2 regions of the Rhizobium indicum genome follow, and region 2 is predicted to be linked to the other one. Evidence: riboswitches for the same ligand, from Rfam matches in the RefSeq annotation. Region 2 holds a riboswitch; the other holds the start of a gene.
The links. Region 2 has a riboswitch for thiamine pyrophosphate ahead of thiC (phosphomethylpyrimidine synthase ThiC). Riboswitches for the same ligand answer to the same signal wherever they lie in the genome.
Positions count from the first base shown of each region.

Region 1: another riboswitch for thiamine pyrophosphate. It lies ahead of FFM53_RS15015 (YkoF family thiamine/hydroxymethylpyrimidine-binding protein); the one in region 2 lies ahead of thiC (phosphomethylpyrimidine synthase ThiC).

Region 1 is NZ_CP054021.1:3,057,520-3,065,022, reverse strand. It holds gene FFM53_RS15035 (LysR family transcriptional regulator) at 1-632, opposite strand, end outside; gene FFM53_RS15030 (ArsR/SmtB family transcription factor) at 824-1,165, opposite strand; gene FFM53_RS15025 (SDR family NAD(P)-dependent oxidoreductase) at 1,268-2,038, opposite strand; gene soxR (redox-sensitive transcriptional activator SoxR) at 2,150-2,614, opposite strand; partial or broken gene FFM53_RS36915 (FMN reductase) at 2,724-2,813, shown strand; TPP riboswitch at 3,058-3,171, shown strand; gene FFM53_RS15015 (YkoF family thiamine/hydroxymethylpyrimidine-binding protein) at 3,162-3,794, shown strand; gene FFM53_RS15010 (ABC transporter permease) at 3,885-4,691, shown strand; gene FFM53_RS15005 (ABC transporter ATP-binding protein) at 4,688-5,500, shown strand; gene FFM53_RS15000 (ABC transporter substrate-binding protein) at 5,569-6,579, shown strand; gene FFM53_RS14995 (acyltransferase family protein) at 6,762-7,503, shown strand, end outside.
Region 2 is NZ_CP054024.1:47,654-55,156, forward strand. It holds gene FFM53_RS32030 (error-prone DNA polymerase) at 1-1,094, shown strand, start outside; gene FFM53_RS32035 (thiamine phosphate synthase) at 1,191-1,811, opposite strand; gene FFM53_RS32040 (thiazole synthase) at 1,808-2,581, opposite strand; gene thiS (sulfur carrier protein ThiS) at 2,585-2,782, opposite strand; gene thiO (glycine oxidase ThiO) at 2,779-3,753, opposite strand; gene thiC (phosphomethylpyrimidine synthase ThiC) at 3,755-5,581, opposite strand; TPP riboswitch at 5,674-5,785, opposite strand; gene FFM53_RS32060 (helix-turn-helix domain-containing protein) at 6,407-6,625, shown strand; gene FFM53_RS32065 (hypothetical protein) at 7,204-7,374, shown strand; gene FFM53_RS32070 (hypothetical protein) at 7,396-7,503, shown strand, end outside.

The sequences.
Region 1 (7,503 bases), on a different replicon from region 2:
CCTGCTTCCGTCAAGTGGCGGTTGATGATCCGGCGGTTCTGCATGTCGGCAGTCAATAGACAAAGCCGAAGGTCGCCGATCTCCCGCCAGGTCACGTTGTCGCGATCAGATAGCGGGCTGCCGGCAGCCGTGATCAGATTATAGCGCTCGGCATAAAGGGGAACGGTCGTGACGCGGCCGAGCGGCTCGTTTTCGAGATAGGTGATGCCGGCATCGATTTCGAGGTTTTCGAGCATGCTCAGCACCTGCAGAGAATTCCGCGAGACGATCGAGAAGGTCACGCCGGGATGGCGCTCCTGAAAGGGCGTGGTGATGCGCGACAGCATGGCAAGTGCGGTCGGAATGGCGGCGAGGCGAATGTGGCCGGAAAGGCCGCGGCGCGCGGCGCGCATCTCCTCGCGCATCGTGCGGGCATCGCCGACGATGCGCCGGGCCCATTCGAGCACGCGCTGCCCCTCCGGCGTCAGCCCCTGGAACCGCGAACCGCGCTGCACCAGCATGACGCCGAGCTGATCCTCGAGCTGCCGGATGGCGGCCGAAAGCGTCGGCTGCGAGATCCCGCACTCCTCCGCGGCGCGGCCAAAATGCTTTTCATTGGCAAGGGCGATGAAGAATTCCAGCTTGTCGATCATCCGGTCTCCCGATCCGGCGTGACATCGTCCGGGTCAGTTTATCTTCGACGCAGCAGCCGTGCTCCGCAAGGGCGATCTCTAGATTAGGATGATTTTAGGCCCGATCGGCCTAAAATCTGAATCCTGATCTAAATCAAAGAAATAGAGCATGATGTCGTCCGAAAACCGCGCACACTTTTCGGCATCATGCTCTAGCTGTTTTCTGCAGCCGGGAAAAGATCGAACACCGATTCGAGGAAGGCAAGCACGCTGACATTGCCGATGCTGTAATAGACCAGCCTGCCCTGGCGGCGCGTATGGACCAGGCCTTCGAGCCTTAACCGCGCCAGCTGCTGCGAAACCATTGCCTGCTGGATGCCGAGGATACTTTCGATCTCACCCACCGTGCGCTCCTCGTTCGTCAATATGCAGAGGATCAGAAGTCGGGTCGGGTGCGCTAGCGCTTTCAGCAGATCGCTCGCTTCATGGGCTTTTCCAGCGAGTTTGTGCAATTCCTGGCCGGACATCCCCGGCTCGGGTTTGGGCAAAGGCATACGGTATCTCGGAAGGGAGGCAATGAGTAGATCAGCACAATAGCATATTCGCACAAGCGAATTGGTCAAAAGTGATGAAATGTCAAAAAAAGTCCAAACAAATCAGCAGATAAGCTGACCTCCATTGATCTCGATCACCTGTCCGGTGATGTAGCCCGAGAGCGAGGGAGCGGCCAGGAACAGATAGGCGGGAGCACAATCCTCCGCCGTGCCGAGCCGCTGCAGGGGGATGGATTTTCTCGTCTGCTCCAGCTTTTCGCGCGAGGAATAGCGCTCATGGAAATCCGTCTCGATCGTTCCCGGCGATACGCAATTGACGCGGATGCCGTCCGGTGCAAGCTCGCGGGCAAGCGCCTTGGAATAGGTCGCAACGAAGGCTTTCGAGGCCGAATAGATCGAGGAACCGGGGCTGCCGCCGGTCAACGCCGAAATCGAAACTGTGTTGACGATGGCAGCATCACTAGCCGCCTTCAATGCCGGCAGCAGCGCCCGCGTCAGCGCCACCACCGATGTCTGGTTAAGACGCACGACCGCCTCATATTCTGCATCGGTGAGCGTGGCGGCGGGAAAACGGCCAAGCATGGTGCCGGCATTGTTGACCAGCACATCGACCTTATCGAAGAAGGCGAGAGTATCCTCGGCAAATTGCGCTGCCCCACCGACTGCAGAGAAATCGGCATTAAGCAGCAGCGCCCGTCTTTCGGATTCAGCCGTCAGCAGGAAATCCGGCAGGTCGCGTCCCGGCTTGCGCCCGGTATGGACGATCACCTTCGCGCCGCAGTCCAGGAACTGCCGGGCCACTTCAAGGCCGATGCCGCGGCCGGCGCCGGTCACCACGACATTGCGATTTTCGAACAGTCTGGGATGGAACACGAAGCCGTCCTCCTCGCGGACAGTGCCGCCGGTTGTGTCATTCGCCATTAACATATGAGCGCGCCGACTGAAAGAAAGGCGCGTATCGATCTTTCCCGGTGAAAACAGGGGTTAGTTTTCGGTCTCCAGAAGCCGCGCGCCCGGCCCTTCCTTGCCGAGCCGGTCGCAGGGGTTGCGCAACGGACAGCTTTCGATCGACAGGCAGCCGCAGCCGATGCAGCCGGTCAGCCGGTCGCGCAGCAGGCTAAGCCGCCTGATTCGCGCGTCGAGATCATCCTTCCACAGCGCCGACAGCGTCTGCCAGTCGGCGACGGTCGGCGTGCGTCCTTGCGGCAAGGACTCGAACGCCGCCTGGATTTCCGAAAGCGGAATGCCGACACGCTGCGCCACCTTGATGATCCCGAGCCGGCGAAGCACATCGCGCCCATAGCGCCGCTGATTGCCGCGGGAGCGGATGCTCGAGATCAGCCCCTTGGTCTCGTAAAAATGCAGCGCCGAGACGGCGAGGCCGCTGCGCTCCGCCACTTCGCCAACCGTCAGGAGCTTGCCGAGCGGCGCTGCCGGAATTGTATCCATCACCTCTTGACCTCAAGAATAGTTGAGGTTTTATAACCCTTGCTCCCGCAATCGTAAAGTTCAATCGCAACAAGGAGCGACGCATGCAAACACCAGATGATGGCGAGGGCTGGAATGGTGGATACGGGCGCTTGTTACCGCCCGCAGCAATCGTCCCTATGCCGACATAGAGTGCCGCGCGTCTTTTCAGACGCGCTAAAGACGCTCTATCACTTTGAATCTACGCATAATCCTTTCCGAAAACCGATTCCGATTTTCGGGGTTATGCGCTAGCCGCCTGAGGCAGGAAGCTCCGGTTCCGTTCCCGGCAGGTACGGAACCGTTGGGAACACCCGGACAGGACCTCCGTCCGGGTGTTTCCCGTCACATCAGGCTCATTCCGACCGCACGGACGGGTTCGCAATTTTGCGGTTGCGGGGAGAAACCCCCGGTGATAGTTTCCGCGCAAATAACAGGGGAGCTCCGTATTGCCGGGGCTGAGATGTGAGGCGCAAGCCTCTGGACCCTTCAAAGCTGATCTGGGTAATGCCAGCGGAGCGAGGTTCAGATGTTCTCAGGCGCACAAGTGTCACTCTATCCGATGTCCGGCAATTTCGTCGGCATCATTCTCGATGCCGTCAAGGCGCTAGATCCCTATCGCGACCGGCTGCGCATCGAGACCGATGACATCTCCACACTGCTGGTCGGCCCGCCTGACATTCTCTTCGCCGCCATGCACGATCTTTTCATCGCCGCCGCAAAGACCGGCGAGCATTGCGTGCTGTCCGCTGCCGTTTCACGCGGCTGCCCCGGCGAACCCGACGACGCCATCTGCGGCATCAACCCCTCCCTCGGCCAGGCGGAGCCGCTTGCCGAGCGCATAACAGCCGCACTTGCCGCCGTTGACATCACCGCCGAAACCGGACAGCCGACCGCTGCGCAATTCTCGCTCTACGTCATGGGAACTGGTACCCATATGGACGAGATCTATGGCTGCATCGACTTCCTGAAGCGCTCCGGCACCTTCGACCGTGCCAAGAATTTCTGCACCAGGCTCTCTGGCGATGCCGGCGCGGTCTTCACCACCATTCGTGAGGCCTTCTTTCGCTTCGGCGAACCCGAAGGGCATGTGACCCTCGACATCACGGTGTCGGCCAATACAGCGCCGCGCGTCTTTTCAGACGCGCAAAGGACGCTGTAACACTTTAAATTGCTGCATAATTTTATCCTTAAATCGATTCCGATTTAAGGAATTATGCGGTGCCCGACGAAAGCTTGAAATCGAACGCTGATGACACCGTCAAAACCATCGGATTCGCGACTTGCCGCGCTCCGCTCCGCTCTCTACCGGGGCATACCCGCCTTGCTCGCCGGCTGCGCCTTCTTGGCGGCATGGGAACTCTATGTCGATCTATCCGGCATCAAACCGTCCATCCTGCCGGCACCTTCGCGCATCGTCATCCAGGGCTGGCTGAACCGCGAGTCACTGATATCAAACACCTGGCCGACGCTCGGCGCGACACTCGGTGGTTTCGCCCTGTCGCTTGCCTTCGCCTTCGCCGCCTCGATCCTCATGGATTTCGTGCCTTTCATGCGCCGGGCATTGCTGCCGATCTTCATCGCCAGCCAGACCCTGCCGCTGGTGGCGATCGCCCCCCTCGTCGTCCTCTGGTTCGGCTTCGGCCTGTTGCCGAAGATCCTGCTGGTGGCGCTCGTCACCTTCTTCCCGCTGCTCGTCGCCTTGCTGCAGGGCTATGAATCGACCGATCGCGACATCGCCGAATTGCTGAATTCGATGAAGGCGAGCCGCTGGCGTATTTTCCGCCTGGCACGGCTTCCCTCCTCGCTGCCCTATTTCTTCGCCGGCCTGCGGATCTCGATCACCTATGCCGTCGTCGGCGCGATCTTTGCCGAATATGCCGGTGCCGCCCGCGGCCTCGGGATCTATATCCTCAACGCCAAGAACAACTTCCGCCCCGATCTCGTGCTCGCCGCCGTCGTCGTCAGCGCCGTGCTGACACTCTGCCTCTTCGGAGCGACGCTATTGATCCAGCGCCTCGTCATGCCCTGGCAACAATCCGGGGAGCTGCGCCGATGAGCGATGCAATGGTTGAACTGCACAACATCTCGAAGTCATTCGACGGCATGAAGGTGCTGGGCGATATTTCACTCGCTGTCGAAAGCGGCGAGTTCGTTTCGATCGTCGGCCCATCCGGCTCCGGAAAATCGACGGTACTGAGATTGCTGACACAGGCGCTTCGGCCCGATTCCGGCACCATGCTTTTCAAGGGCGCGCCGCTGGAACAGGCGCCGCATTCCTTCGCCTTCATGCCGCAGCGCGATGCGCTGATGCCCTGGCGCCGGATCATCGACAATGCCGCACTCGGTCTCGAGGTGCGCGGCATGAGCCGCCGCGCGGCCCGCGCCGCCGTCGCGCCTCTGTTCGAGCGCTTCGGCCTCGCAGGCTTCGAGCATCACTATCCCTCCGAACTGTCAGGCGGCATGCGCCAGCGCGCCGCGCTGCTGCGCACCGTCGTCCAGACCCAGGACATGTTGCTGCTCGACGAGCCTTTCGGCGCCCTCGACGCGCTGACGCGCACGCAGATCCAGGAATGGCTGCAGGGCATGTGGACCGAACACCGTTGGACGGCGCTGCTGATCACCCATGATGTTCGCGAGGCCGTGTTCCTTTCCGACCGGATCTACGTGCTCTCGGCCCGTCCGGCGCGTATTATCCGCGAATTCCGCGTTCCCCTGCCCCGTCCGAGAAGCATTGCCGATCTCGGCTCGCCGGCGGCCCAGGCGATCGAAACCGAAATCCTGCAAACCCTGCTTCATCCGCTAGAACAGGATGATTTTAGACCGGTCGGCCTAAAATCTGAATCCTGTTCTAAGTTAAAGAGTTAGAGCATGATGTCGTCCGAAAACCGCTCACACTTTTCGGCATCATGCTCTAGAGACCTGAGGAGGTCACCATGCTGCTTCTCACCCGTCGCCAGACGATCTTCGCCGCCATCGCGGCAAGCCTCGCCGGCCACCCCGCCTTCGCCCAATCGGCGCCCGCAAAGGTTCGCATCGCGCTCGACTGGACGCCCAACACCAACCATATCGGCATCTATGTCGCCAAGGCGAAGGGCTTTTATGCCGATGCCGGGCTCGATGTCGAGATTCTTCCCTTCACCGATACCAGCGCCGGAACGCTGGTGTCGAACGGCGTTGCCGATTTCGGCATCAGCAGCGAGATCGAGACCCTGACGCAGCGCGCTGGCGGCGGTGACGTGAAGATGGTCTACGGCGTCGTCCAGACGGAAACCGCACGCCTGATCTTCAAGGGCGGACGCGACGACATCAAGAGCCCGAAAGACCTCGACGGCAAGACCTATGGCGGCTTTGGCGGCACCTGGGAGAGCGCGCTGATCTCCGCGATGATCCGCAATGACGGCGGCAAAGGCGACGTCAAGACCGTCACCCTCGGCACCTCCGCTTACGAGGCGCTGGACAATGGCTCGATCGATTTCACGCTGGAGATCTACACCTGGGAAGGCATCGCTGCCGAACTGGAAAACCGGAAGATCGGCCGCTTCCACTATTCCGATTATGGCATTCCCGACGAGCAGACGACGGTCATCGTCTCCAGCGACGCCTATCTCTCCGCAAGCCGGGAACACGCCCGCGCCTTCATCCAGGCGACACGAAAGGGTTATACCTACTCCGTCGACCATCCCGACGAAGCCTGCGACCTGCTGATCTCTGGAAGCAACGGCGCACTGATGAATACGGAACTGGTAAAGGCTTCTCAGAAGGCATTGATCGAGGGGCACTTCCTGAAATCCGAAGCCGGTGTGATCGGTAAGCTCGACCCGGCAAAAGCCGAGGCCCTCGGCAGCTTCCTGATGGAGAACGGTATTCTGGTCGATGCGAATGGCGCCGCACTCAAGGAGAAGCCGGACTTTTCCACCTATTATACCAACGAACTTCTCGACTGAGCCCAACGCCTGCCTTGCCCGTCGCGGCTTTCCGCTGCAAAATCCTAGATACGGATTCAGATCTTAGGCCGGATCGGCTTAAGGTCCGAATCCGTATCTAAATCAAAGAAGTAGAGCATGATGTCGTCCGGAAACCACTCACACTTTTCGGCATCATGCTCTGGGCAAGGTGGGGAGGCAGGATGCGACTACAAGAGAGACTGGCCGGAGCGGACTTTCTGCGCGCGACGGCCTGTCTGCTGGTGCTCGCCCACCACTTCGCGCTGCGGCTGGATATGCGCAGAATCCCTGATGAACTCGGACCGACCGCAAACATCCTCCGCTTCGGCAATTTCGGCGTCGCCGTCTTCTTCGTCCTCAGCGGCTTCCTTCTTGCCCATCCCTTCTGGCGCGCGCTCGACGCGGGCAGCGACATGCCGAGCCTGCGGCATTATACGATCCGCAGGATGGCGCGCATCGCTCCGGGCTTCTGGTTCGCCGCCACCACCGGCTTCGCCCTCAGCCTGACGCTGCTTGCCCTGCCGCTGACGCCTGAGCTTGTGCTCCGCTACGTCTCCGGGCTGCTGTTCATGAGCCAGTGGCATTGGCGCACCTTGTTTCCTGTCGAAGCCGACGGGCCGCTCTGGTCCATTCCCTTCGAGGTCACCAGCTATGTGCTCCTGCCGGTCTGCTTTCTCCTGCTGTTTCGTTTGCCATTCCTCAGGCAGCGCCCATTGCTTACCCGCTTCGCTTGGCTTTGTGTCATCACGGGCGTACTCCTCGCCCATGTGCTGATCCTGACCCTCTTTCCGCTCGACGACATCGAACGCGGCTGGCAGTACGGCCTGCAGGGCGGGGCGAAGGAATGGATGCCGAGATATAACCCGATCGGCTTCTTCGCCGTCTTCGCGCTCGGCGCGCTTGCCGCCGGCGTCGAGGTCATGC
Region 2 (7,503 bases):
CGTTCGCGCTGATCGCCTATGCGTCGAGCTACATCAAATGCCATTATCCGGAAGCCTTCTGCGCGGCGCTCATCAATTCGCAGCCGATGGGTTTTTACGCGCCGGCGCAGATCGTCGGCGACGCGAGAGCCCACGGCGTCGAGGTGCGGCCGGTCTGCATCAACCGGTCCCGGTGGGACTGTACGCTGGAGCGGATCGGCAAATCTGGCCGCCACGCCGTACGGCTCGGTTTCCGGCAGGTGAAAGGACTGGCGGTCGCTGACGCCGCACGCATCGTCGCGGCACGCATGGACAATGCCTTTGCCTCAGTTGACGATATGTGGCGACGATCCGGCGTGCCATCGGAGGCGCTCGTCCAGCTTGCCAAGGCCGATGCCTTTCTGCCGTCGTTGAAGCTCGAGCGTCGAGACGCGCTCTGGGCGATCAAGGCATTGCGCGACGAACCCTTGCCGTTGTTTGCGGCGGCTGCCGAACGGGAAATGGCTGCGATTGCCGAACAGCAGGAGCCGGAGGTGGCACTTCGGCAGATGACGGACGGGCATAACGTCATTGAGGACTACAGCCATACCGGGCTGACATTGCGGCAGCATCCGATCGCCTTCCTGCGCAAGGATCTATCGGCGCGTAATATCATCACCTGCGCCGAGGCGATGAATTCGAGGGACGGGCGATGGGTCTATACGGCCGGTCTTGTCCTGGTACGGCAAAAGCCTGGATCGGCCAAGGGTGTGATGTTCATCACCATCGAGGACGAAACCGGGCCGGCCAATCTCGTCGTCTGGCCGACACTCTTTGAAAAACGCCGGCGGATCGTGCTCGGGTCTTCGATGATGGCGATCAATGGCCGGATCCAGCGGGAAGGGGACGTCGTTCATCTTGTCGCCCAGCAGCTGTTCGACCTGTCAGGCGATCTTGTTGGCCTTGCCGATCGTGATGAAGAGTTCAAACTTCCGGCCGGCCGTGGTGATGAGTTCGCCAGAGGCGGCGGGCCTGATCCACGGGACAAGCCGAAGCCTGTCGTCGCCGCGCGCGACATGTTTGTGCCTGACCTTCATATCGATACGCTGAAGGTGAAGAGCAGGAATTTTCATTGATATTCAGTTTGAAAAAGCGGATCGTTGGATCGAAGCCGTTCAAGGCGCTTGACGACCCGTAGGTTCTACAATCCATTACCCAGGTTTCCTGGCGGCTTACTGAAGATTGTGGGTTCGCGCCTGCGCTGTGGCGATGATCCATTGCTTTGTTCTAAGTTCCGGATTTTCATGCCGCATCACGTCGGTCACGACGGCGACGCTATCCGCCCCGTGAGCAAGGACGCCTTCGATCCGTTCGACATTCAACCCGCCGATGGCGACGAGAGGCAGGTCGCCGATGCGCGATTTCCATTCGCTCAGCCGCGTCAGCCCTTGCGGCGGCCATTTCATCTGCTTGAGGATCGTCGTGTAGACCGGGCCGAGTGCGATATAATCAGGCCTTGCTGCCAGTGCGATTTCCAGCTCGCGTTCGTCATGCGTTGAGACGCCAAGCTTCAGGCCACTCGCTCGTATCGCGTCGAGGTCCGCTGTCGCAAGGTCCTCCTGGCCGAGATGGACGAAGCCGCAACCTTCCTTGATCGCAAGCCGCCAATAGTCGTTGACGATCAGCTGACATTGATGTTTAGCGCAGACTGCTACTGCGCGACGAATCTCGGCGCATAGTTCAGTCCTCGGACGATCCTTGATGCGCAACTGCACCAGCTTGACGCCAAGCGGTACCAGCCGGGCAATCCACTCGGCGCTGTCCACGATCAGGTAGAACGGATCGAGCTTCATGTGAACACCGCCTTTCCGATCACCGGCGTAGAGGGTACGGCCATGTCGCGCGGCTCCATCAGGCCGGCTTTAAAGGCTTGATTGCCGGCGGCGATTGCCGCGGCAAAGGCGCCTGCCATCGCCGCGGGATCTCCGGCGCCAGCAACGGCGGTGTTGAGCAGAACCGCATCGAAACCGAGCTCCATCACCGCAGTTGCGTGCGACGGCCGACCGATGCCGGCATCGACGATCAGCGACACGTCAGGGAAATGCGCCCGCATTGCCCTGAGCGCTGTCGGATTGAGCGGCCCGGCGGCACTGCCGATCGGTGCGCACCAAGGCATCAGCACCTTGCAGCCGGCCTCCAGCAGTCGTTCGGCCACGACCAGATCGTCGGTCGTGTACGGGAAGACTTCGAAACCTTCGCCGACGAGAATGCGAGCCGCCTCGACGAGACCGAAAACATCCGGCTGTAACGTATCATGGTTGCCGATGACCTCGAGCTTGATCCAGTCGGTGGCGAACAGCTCGCGGGCCATCTTTGCGGTCAGCACGGCTTCCGCGACGCTGTGGCAACCTGCAGTGTTGGGAAGGATACGAACGCCGAGCGCGCGGATCATCTCGAAGAAGGCTCCCCCACTGCGGCCGCCAGACATCTCACGGCGAAGCGAGACGGTGACGATTTCCGTCGCCGATTGCCTGACGGCCTCGGAGAGGACGGCAGGAGAGGGATATCGCGCTGTGCCGAGCAGCAGACGGGAGTTTATTTCGGCGCCATAAAGCGTCAGCATCCATCAGCCTCCCTGCATCGGCGACAGGATTTCGATCCTGTCATTGTCGCTGAGCGAACGATCGAACCGGTCTTCGCGATGGACCAGCTCACCGTTGACGGCTGTCGCCAGCCAGTCACCCTCGTATTCCATCAGGACCAAAAGCTCCGACAGCGTGTCAGCCGCGACATCCTGGGCCTCGCCATTAACGATCACTTTCATGAGGCGTTCCTTCCCGTAGTGTGTTGGTTGTAGACAAGTTCAACGGCCTCGGCCGCCATAGCTGGCGCGAGCAGAAAACCGTGTCGGTAGAGGCCGTTGAGCGAGATCACCTTTCCCTGACGGCTTGCGCGGGGAAGATTGTCCGGAAAGGCTGGGCGGATTCCGACACCCGTTTCGATTATAGTTGCATCGGCAAAGGCCGGAAATAGCGTGTATGCAGCGTTGAGCAGTTCCATCAGTGAACGGGCGACAATAGGCCCGTCGAATTCCGTCTCGATCATCGTCGCGCCGACCATGAACAGACCGTCTCCGCGCGGGACGATGTAGACGGGGAAACGCGGATGGAGCAGGCGGACCGGCCGGGAGAGATCCACGTCAAAGCTTCTAAGGTAAAGCATTTCGCCACGGACGCCGCGTAACTCCTCGGCCTCACCAATGCGCGCAGCGCCCGTGCAATCGACGACACTGTCGAACCTCTCCTCATGCGAGCTCTCGCCCACGAAGGTGACCCCCTGAGCCGTCAGCTTGGTGCGCAGCAGACTCAAAACTCGCCGGGGATCGAGATGGGCTTCGCGGCGAAAGAACAGCCCGTGCCGGAACCGCCCGCCAAGTGAGGGTTCCAGCGCCGCAATCGCCGGCTCTTCCAGCCATTCATAACCCGTCGTGCGGCAGGCAAAGCGTCGCAGTTCACCAAGATCGCGGGCCGAGGCGACCACGAGCGTTCCGTTGCGTCGCACCTCTCCCGGCACCATTGCCTCCCATTTGTCGGCGGCGGTGAGACCGCGCATGAGTACCGCGTCATCAGCACTCTCCCGCTCGCACCAGGGCGCCAACATTCCGCCCGCGAGCCACGAAGCAGCACGCAGGAAACCGTCATATGGATCCAGCACGGTGACCTCGGCATCTCGAGCGCGCAGTTCATACGCCACCGTCAGGCCGGCAACGCCGGCCCCTTTGACAAGCACACGCATCTCATTCGCCCGAATGCTGCAGGGTTTCTATCGGCATATAGAGGTCGCCGCCCTCGCGATAACGCGCTGCCATCGCATCCAGACCCTCCTTCTGCGCTTCGACGCGGATATCGTGCGAGATGCGCATCGAGCAGAATTTCGGGCCGCACATGGAGCAGAAATGCGCCACCTTATGGGCTTCCTTCGGCAACGTCTCGTCGTGGAAGCTGCGGGCGGTTTCCGGGTCCAGCGAGAGGTTGAACTGATCCTCCCAGCGGAATTCGAAACGGGCACGCGAGAGCGCGTCATCGCGCAGCTGTGCTGCCGGATGCCCCTTGGCGAGATCGGCGGCATGGGCCGCGATCTTGTAGGTGATGACACCTACCTTCACGTCGTTGCGGTCCGGCAGGCCGAGATGTTCCTTGGGCGTCACGTAGCAGAGCATGGCGGTGCCGAACCAGCCGATCATCGCAGCCCCGATGCCGGACGTGATGTGGTCGTAGCCCGGCGCGATATCGGTAGTTAACGGTCCGAGTGTATAAAAGGGCGCCTCGCCGCAGACCGCGAGCTGCTTGTCCATGTTTTCCTTGATCTTGTGCATCGGCACATGGCCGGGACCTTCGATCATCACCTGGCAGTCTTTCGCCCATGCGATCTTGGTCAGCTCTCCCAGTGTTTCCAGCTCGGCGAACTGCGCCGCATCATTCGCGTCAGCGATCGAGCCGGGGCGCAGGCCATCGCCGAGCGAGAAGGAGACGTCATAGGCGCGGCAGATGTCGCAGATCTCCTCGAAATGCTCGTAGAGGAAGCTTTCGCGGTGATGATGGAGACACCACTTCGCCATGATCGAGCCGCCGCGCGAGACAATGCCGGTCACCCGGTTGACGGTGAGCGGGATGTAGTGAAGTCGCACGCCGGCATGGATGGTGAAATAGTCGACGCCCTGTTCGGCCTGTTCGATCAGCGTGTCGCGATACACCTCCCAGGTCAGGTTCTCGGCAATGCCATCGACCTTCTCCAGCGCCTGATAGAGCGGCACGGTACCGATCGGCACCGGCGAATTGCGGATGATCCATTCGCGGATGTTGTGGATGTTACGGCCGGTGGAGAGATCCATGACGGTATCGGCGCCCCAGCGGGCCGCCCAGACCATCTTCTCAACCTCCTCCGCCATCGATGAGGTGACGGCGGAGTTGCCGATATTGGCGTTGATCTTCACCAGAAAATTGCGGCCGATGATCATCGGTTCGGCTTCCGGATGGTTGATGTTGGCGGGGATGATCGCCTGACCCGCCGCCACTTCCTGCCGGACGAATTCCGCCGTCACATGGTCCGGAATTTGGGCGCCGAAACTTTCGCCGCTGCGGACCATGGCTTCGGCCCTCGCTTTGCGGCCGAGATTTTCGCGGATGGCGATGAACTCCATTTCCGGCGTGATGATACCGGCGCGCGCATAGGCGAACTGGGTGACGGCCTTGCCGTCCTTTGCGCGCAGCGGCTGGCGTAGTGCGGGGAATTCGGGCGTCAGCCTTTCGCCGCTGGCAAAGCCGTTGTCTTCGGGACGGACATGGCGGCCCTGATAGGCCTCGACGTCGCCGCGGGCGAGAACCCAGTCACGTCGCAGTGAGGGCAGCCCTTGTTCGATGCGGATCTCGGTGCCCTCGATCGTATAGGGGCCGGACGAGTCGTAGACGACAACGGGCGGCTCGCCCGATGTCGGATGCAGGCTGATTTCGCGCATCGGCACGCAAATGTCGGGATGGACGCCCCCCCGAATGTAGATCTTCCTGGATGCCGGCAAGGGGCCGGTGGTGACGGATGGGGTGATATTCTTTGCGGCGATATTCATGGTTTGAGGCTCCAAGTTTTCGATTGGAGACCCAGTCCTCAGCCGGAATGATGAAAAGACGCCGGCACGGATTCGACGCGTGAATCCACTGCCTTCGAGCGCTTGCACCGTCCCTACGCCAGTATGAACTGGATCAGGTTCAACGGGTCACTGCGCGCGATAGCAGTATCTCAGCCCCTTGCCGGGACCCCCCTGGTGAATGCGAAAAAGGGTAGAGGCTTGCCGAGGGAGCTGTCAAGCGACAACTGCAATGGCTTGGGGATGCAGGTGACACTCAGGCTATCGGTGGGTGGTCGCGCGATCAAACGAATGAAATACCGGCAGCAAGATTTTACTTTCCTACCATCTTTCGATGCCGTGATGGTTCACACCTGTTGAAGCCTATGTACCCGAGCCGTCCTTTGCTGGCGTCGAATTCATGTCGTCCATGATATCCTCGGTCGGCTCGCCGATCTGATTTGCAAGCGTTCGACTGAGACGGCGCTTCCATCCCGACATATGGAAACCTGATAGATGTTGATTTCAAAGAAGGCATGCGAAGCTGCTCGTCTTCAGTCCAAGCCCTGTACTCGATTACGGCGATCAATGTCGATTGCAGCAAGACGTCACTCTACTAGCGGGCGCCAATGATGATCGCAGGGAAAGGTTGACCCCCGGAGGCAAGGGTCGTCCACTCCTTCACCACGTTCGACCTGTACTCCATCGCACAAACTGCTAGAAAGAGCGCCCGCGGAAATCGGAGAAATCCACCGCTGCCGGACGCGGTCGGCAGCGGTGGAACTAGAAACCTTTTGTTTTCCGGCCGCCAGAAGGAAGCTTAAAGACATGAACATGGCCTCGAAGATTGCGAAATCCCCTGCTGTCCCATCCATCGGCGCCCTGCTTGCAGAGGCTCGCCAGGCTCGCGGCTATTCTTTGGACGACCTCGCAGAAACCACCGGTCTGACCGTGGCCGAGGTGACAGCTCTTGAGAACGACGCGGATTTTGACGCCTCAAGGATACGAAGGACCGCGGCCGCTCTAGGAGTTTTAGGCAAAATCTGAAGCACGCGTCGCGCTGAACTGGTACGCAGCTGACCTAAGGAGGGCGCCTGCAGCAACTCACCGGGTACAGGACGCGCTTAGTGGGAAGCCCTTCAACGCCCCTAAGGGTTATAGGGCTATCCAGGCTTCAGACTCAGTCGGGCTGGACGCTTCCGCCTAGTTGGCTGGCCCGAATGAATTGGCTAGCGCCTGAAGTCATTCGTCGCGCCCTTGCTGTGTAGAGACAGCTTGCCGACTGCGATTGGTGTCGCGATCATCGTGGCACGGTGATCAATCAGCGATCTCACGATTTTATTCTTCCAGCAATCGCAACACTGGCGGCGCGCCATATGCGCGGAATTATCAAAAGGCATTCTCGAGGGGAAGCAGCGAACATATATTGCGGCGGCCAATCCTGTTCGTAAACGCTGTTCCGGTCCCACGTTGTCCTTGCCGCACTAATCTGTGATGGGATTGGCGGCACTGGTCAACAACGAGCTGTACAGGGACCTGTTTACACGCCCACGAGCCTTGCCAGACTTGCTGTTGCGGGCCAGTCGAAGCAACGGTGGGGGCCGGCATTGCATTGGGGAATCAGCGTGAACGCCAAGGCTCAGCAAAAGATGATCGTCATCCGCGCAATTCTCACGGTGATCTGCTTCGCAGGCGGTTTCGTTGTTCCTCTTCTCTTCCTTCTGGCTGCCTTCTTCGCCTCGACGATTTACAACATCGTGGATCCGAAGCCGGACCCTCCGGTCGACGCCTGGTAGGCTCGGCGTTGGACGGCGACATTGGAAGATCCGAATCGGAAGAGCTACTTCCTGCCGTTCTGTGAATCACCGGCCGAAGAAGCGTTTCTCGAAGCGAGGATCGCGGATTACAAGTTGCTGCCGCGCAGT